Regions from separate parts of the Dickeya sp. CFBP 2040 genome, predicted to be linked through region 2. Evidence: predicted binding sites of a transcription regulator. Region 2 holds the regulator's gene; the other holds the start of a gene.
What was found. The regulator ArgR, encoded in region 2, controls arginine synthesis, uptake and breakdown. The targets are predictions, from matches to a motif close to ANTGAATAAAAATACANT.
Positions count from the first base shown of each region.

Region 1 (3,148 bases), on a different contig from region 2:
GTCGTTGAGTTGCGTGACCACGGTGCTGCCACCATCCGCCAGACTCAAACCGACTGCATTGATACCGTGACGAATCGCCCAGGCCAGCAGGGTTTTATTGGCGGAACCGGCCAGCGCGCCGGTAATAACGTCGATTTGGTCCGCCGGCGTTACGCGCAGGCCGTTTTTCTTGACCACCGGCAACGACAGCTTCTTCATCAGGTCGTCCACAACACAACCGCCGCCATGCACGACAACCAGCGGACGCTGATGCTGTTGACGATAAGTCACCAGCGCGGTGAACAGGCGCTCCAGCGCCTCTTCGCTATCCAGTAATACGCCACCTAATTTGATAATTAACGGGTTCATCGGTCTTTGCGCCTCAGGGTGTCATCAGAGTAAGGATTGGGTTTCAGGGAAACCGAAGCGAATGTTCATGCACTGTACCGCCTGCGCCGCCGCGCCTTTGAGCAGGTTATCTTCGGTAGCGACCACGATCAGGTGCTCGTCTTGCACCACGAAGCCGATATCGCAGAACGGCAGCCCAACCACCGATTTCAGCGCCGGAACGCCTTTTTCATACAACCGTACCAGCGGTTTGTCGTGATAAGCGTTGTGGTAGGCTTCCGCCACATCCTGCGCAGTGACGCCCGGCTGCAGGCGGCAGGTAATCGTCGCCAGAATACCGCGCGGGAAGTTGCCCAGATGCGGGGTGAAAATCACCGGAATGCCGAGATGGGTGGCGATTTCCGGATGATGACGATGATTGAAGATGCCATACGGTTGCAGGCTGACTTCACAGAAGCTGTTGGTCATGCTGGCTTTACGGCCAGCGCCGCTGACGCCGCTGGTGGCATCGATCACCGGCCACTGGTTCGGGTTCAGCAAACCGCTTTCCACCAACGGTTTTAATGCCAGTTGAGACGCGGTCGGGTAGCAACCCGGCACGGCAATAAGCCGCGCCTGTTTGATGCGATCCGCCTGCCACTCCGCCAGACCGTACACCGCCTGTGCCAGCCAGTCGGCGTGCTGGTGCTCGAAGCCGTAGTAGCGGGTATAAAATTCAGGGTCCTGCACGCGAAATGCGCCGGAAAGGTCGAACACGGTACAACCGGCGTTCAGGAATTGCGGTGCCAGATCGTGGCTCACCTTGTGGTCGGTAGCCAGAAATACCACGTCAACACCTTTCGCCGCCTCGGCCACATCGGTCAGCGGCTGCACCGGTAAGTCAATAATGCCTTTAAGCTGAGGGTGCAGGTCGGAAATGCGTTTTCCCGCATCAACGCTTTGCGCGGACACCGCCAAAGCGGTTATGTTCATCTGCGGGTGACGGTTCAGGTACAAGGCCAGCTCAGCGCCGGTATAGCCACTTGCACCAACGATCAACGTATTCAGCATGAGTTCGGTATACCTTTATTGCCAGATAGGTGGAACAGGGAGCAGGCTCATCAGCGCGGCCACGCCGTTCACCCACAACAGCCAGAAGAAACGATTATGCGACAATCTCGCCTCGCCGCACAGCTTGTGATTTCATTTCGCCTGGCATTATTGTATTTTTATTCACAATAAATGCATGAATATTGATACTATCCTAACCCAGAGGCTGTCAACAGTGAAGATGAATTTACCCCCTTTTATGGAGCTGTACCGGGCATTGATCGCCACCCCGTCCATCAGCGCCACCGAGCGCGCTCTGGATCAAAGCAACGAAACCTTAATCAACCTGTTGGCGGGGTGGTTTAGCGACCTGGGTTTTCATGTCGATGTACAACCGGTTCCCGGCACCTTTAATAAATTCAACCTGCTGGCTCGTCTGGGTGAAGGCAATGGCGGTCTGCTGTTGGCCGGTCACACCGATACGGTGCCGTTTGACGAAGGACGCTGGACGCGCGACCCATTTACCCTTACAGAACACGACAACAAGCTCTACGGGCTAGGCACTGCCGACATGAAAGGCTTTTTCGCCTTTATTCTTGATGCGCTGCGCGATGTGGATGCCAGTAAGCTGACCAAGCCACTGTACATTCTGGCCACCGCAGATGAAGAAACGACGATGGCGGGTGCCAAGTATTTCTCCGAATCGACCGGGATTCGCCCGGATTGCGCGATTATCGGCGAACCAACCTCGCTGCAACCGGTGCGTGCCCACAAAGGCCACATGTCGAACGTCGTTCGCATTCAGGGGCAGTCCGGCCACTCCAGCGACCCGTCACGCGGCGTCAACGCCATTGAACTGATGCACGAAGCCATTTCTGAACTGATGGGGCTGCGTAACACGCTTAAAGCGCGTTACCACAACCCGGCGTTCCACATTCCTTATCCGACCATGAATTTCGGCCACATTCATGGCGGCGATGCCGCTAACCGCATTTGCGCCTGCTGTGATCTGCATATGGATATTCGCCCACTGCCGGGTATGACGCTAAGTGATCTCAATGGCCTGTTGAGTGAAGCACTGGCACCGGTCAGTGAGCGCTGGCCGGGTCGCCTGACCATCAGTGAACTACACCCGCCGATTCCCGGCTATGAATGCCCGGCGGACCATCAACTGGCACAGGTGGTGGAAAAACTGGTGGGTCAGCCGACCGATGTAGTGAATTATTGCACCGAAGCGCCGTTCATTCAGGAACTGTGCCCGACGTTGGTACTCGGCCCCGGCTCTATCAATCAGGCGCATCAACCGGACGAATTTATCGACATGTCGTTTATCAAACCGACTCGTACATTGATTACCCAGTTAGTGCATCATTTCTGCCAGCAGTAATTCGTCTAGTGGCGCTGCCCGGCTCTCATCGCCGGGCGGCCTTGTCACCAGAGAAATCCCCGCTTCTGCACAATCTCTTCAGCACGATGCCAACTGGCCGCCTGTCTCTTTTATCGCCACCTCATTGCCTTATGCGTAAGGCCGCTCTTGCTTTCACCACCGCCATAGGATAAGTGTCACTTATAAACAAGCTTTTGTAATTAAATTTCACAAATTGCCTTTTTGCCGGTTAAGCAGGTACAACTGTAACGATTAAGGAGCGTTCATTGACGAGTAATAGCGAACGTGGCTAGATAACAGACAGTAACCATACATTCTTTGTGTGTAATAAATTTACAAAAATCACGAGGTGGATCAGCGTAACTATGAATGAACAATATTCCGCTATGCGGAGCAATGTCAGTA
Region 1 is NZ_JAAVXH010000072.1:22,647-25,794, forward strand. Features, by position in the region: gene argB (acetylglutamate kinase) at 1-348, opposite strand, end outside; gene argC (N-acetyl-gamma-glutamyl-phosphate reductase) at 373-1,377, opposite strand; gene argE (acetylornithine deacetylase) at 1,592-2,743, shown strand; gene ppc (phosphoenolpyruvate carboxylase) at 3,109-3,148, shown strand, end outside.
Region 1: the regulator ArgR is predicted to act here: its motif matches at 1,527-1,544, upstream of argC (N-acetyl-gamma-glutamyl-phosphate reductase).

Region 2 (3,148 bases):
TTCAGCTACGAAAGTATTCGAGCGGATAATGTCCAGCGTTGTCACGCCAAACAATTTGTTTTTATCATAGACACCAGCCTTTTTCAGCACTTCGGCAGCAATCGCAACCGTGGTATTGACCGGGTTGGTGATGACGCCGATACAAGCTTTAGGGCAGGTACGGGCAATCTGAGAAACCAGGTTACGCACAATTCCTGCGTTAACGTTAAACAAATCGGAACGGTCCATGCCCGGCTTACGCGCAACCCCGGCAGACATCAACACAATATCTGCACCTTCCAGAGCCGGAGTCGCATCTTCACCACTGAACCCTTTGATTTTTACGTCGGTAGGAATATGGCTCAGGTCAACAGCCACCCCTGGCGTAACGGGAGCGATATCATAAAGAGAAAGCTCTGAACCGGAAGGAAGCTGGGTTTTGAGGAGAAGAGCAAGGGCTTGACCAATGCCACCTGCGGCTCCGAGAACTGTAACTTTCATCCTAAACTCCTTATTATGTTAAGTAAAATTACCGTGGATGCGTTTAGTTAAAAACGTTTATGCTCGCGAGAGAAGCCAGGAACCAGACCTGCTTTCAGATGGGCACTACATAGGTCCGCTGCAATCAGTTGGTGCTCAGCGATAACGCACTATGTGATTAATAATAAACTAACAATCTGCCTGATATCTGAAAGGTAATTAAAGTAACAGGCCATTGTGGCGTGCCCCGACATAAGCCCACGACTGATTAACGGGTATGTTACATTACACCTGCAAACAGCCCCCAAACAACATCATTTTGATAACATTTATTTTACTTTTATGTGATGTGGAGCACATTTTCTGACACCCTGGAAAAGTATCGCTCCACCAAACTTATAACCTGTTGCCTCAGTCCAATAATTCGGTTTTATACGCATTCATATTGCATAAAAATTCATTTAAATGCATAATGTTCTTATGTTTTCTATAATTTCCCGGACACGGTGCAGAATGCGTAATCCCACTAAACAAGAAGATCTGGTTAAAGCGTTCAAAGCGCTGTTAAAAGAAGAGAAATTCAGCTCTCAGAGCGAGATTGTACAAGCGTTACAGGACGACGGTTTCGATAACATCAACCAGTCCAAGGTATCTCGAATGCTGACCAAGTTTGGTGCGGTACGTACCCGTAACGCAAAGATGGAAATGGTTTACTGCCTGCCAGCAGAGTTAGGTGTTCCCACCACCACCAGCCCACTGAAAAATCTGGTACTGGATGTAGATTACAACGATGCGGTGGTCGTCATTCATACCAGTCCAGGTGCGGCGCAGCTAATCGCACGTCTGTTGGATTCGCTGGGCAAATCTGAAGGGATTCTCGGCACTATCGCCGGAGATGATACCATTTTCACCACTCCAGCCAGAGGTTTTAGCGTCAAGCAGTTGTATGAAGCCATACTGGTATTGTTTGAACAAGAACTATAATGTCCATTCCGCCCCGTCATATGTTCGGGGCGAAGGAAATAGCCAAAACATCATAATGCGGGCAACTCAGCCAGCGGCCAGCGCGGTCGCACGGTAATACCAAGCTCACCCGTTACCCCATGAGCAAACCGTACTGCCCCCGCATACGCAATCATCGCGCCGTTATCAGTACAAAATTCAGGGCGAGCATAGAACACATCGCCCCCCCGTTTGACCATGATGTCCGCCAGCCGCTGGCGCAATGTCCGGTTGGCGCTCACGCCCCCCGCCATCACCAGTCGACTGAACCCAGTTTCATCAAGCGCACGCCGACACTTAATAGCCAGAGTATCAACGACAGCATCTTCGAACGCACGTGCGATATCTGCTTGTGTCTGCGGATCGTTGCCATTCTCACGGATGGTATTAGCAGCAAAGGTCTTCAAGCCGGAGAAACTAAAATCCAGACCAGGCCGGTCAGTCATTGGTCGGGGAAAGACAAAGCGGCCCACATTCCCATTTTGCGCCATTTTCGACAGCAACGGTCCACCAGGATAATCCAGCCCCAGTAGCTTGGCGGTTTTATCGAACGCCTCACCAGCCGCATCATCAATGGATTCACCCAGCAAACGGTATTCGCCAATACCGGTAACACTGATCAACTGGGTATGACCACCGGAGACCAGCAGCGCGACAAACGGAAACGCGGGAGGATTATCTTCCAGCATCGGTGCCAGCAGATGACCTTCCATATGGTGAACCGGTATGGCTGGCACATTCCAGGCAAACGCCAGTGAGCGCCCCACCGTTGCACCAACCAGCAGCGCCCCCACCAGACCAGGGCCTGCTGTATAAGCGACGCCATCGATATCACCAGGCTGTAGCCCGGCCTCTTTTAGCGCTGCCTGAATCAATGGTACGGTCTTGCGGACATGGTCGCGGGAAGCCAATTCAGGCACCACGCCGCCATAATCAGCATGAAGTTTTACCTGGCTGTAAAGCTGGTTCGCCAGCAGCCCAGCCTGCGTGTCATAAATCGCAACGCCGGTTTCATCGCAGGATGTTTCAATACCCAATACGCGCATTACTGTTTTCACTCTCGGTTACATTAACAGCGACCTGGCAGGCCGCTTGATTCAGGCGGCGCATAGTCTACCATAAGCCCGGCCACAGACGAGCTAACCCACATCGCGCGTTTTATGATCGCTGATGGACTTTACAAACGCGCGCCAGTTGCAGTAGAATTCCGCACCATTTTGAAAAGGCTGGCACAAGGCCAGCAACAAACCGAATTTACTGAGGTGAGAGGCACATGCCGGTAATTAAAGTACGTGAAAACGAGCCGTTCGACGTTGCTCTGCGTCGTTTCAAGCGTTCCTGCGAAAAAGCGGGTGTTTTGGCTGAAGTTCGTCGTCGTGAATTCTATGAAAAACCGACTACCGAACGTAAACGCGCTAAAGCTTCTGCTGTGAAACGTCACGCCAAGAAGCTGGCTCGAGAAAACGCACGCCGCACTCGTCTGTATTAATTTTTGGAGGGTTATCCTCCACCGCGTGATTAATCCGCAGACTTAGCAGTTGCATACGAAGGCCGTGTATTTCCGAAAGGAATGCGCGGCTTGTTGTCGTTTATAAACGTATATAGATAAGGGGCTTATGGCTGGACGTATTCCCCGCGTATTTATTAATGACCTGCTAGCCCGCACCGACATCGTTGACCTGATCGA
Region 2 is NZ_JAAVXH010000006.1:75,763-78,910, forward strand. Features, by position in the region: gene mdh (malate dehydrogenase) at 1-480, opposite strand, end outside; gene argR (transcriptional regulator ArgR) at 973-1,443, shown strand; gene tsaD (tRNA (adenosine(37)-N6)-threonylcarbamoyltransferase complex transferase subunit TsaD) at 1,494-2,507, opposite strand; gene rpsU (30S ribosomal protein S21) at 2,735-2,950, shown strand; gene dnaG (DNA primase) at 3,078-3,148, shown strand, end outside.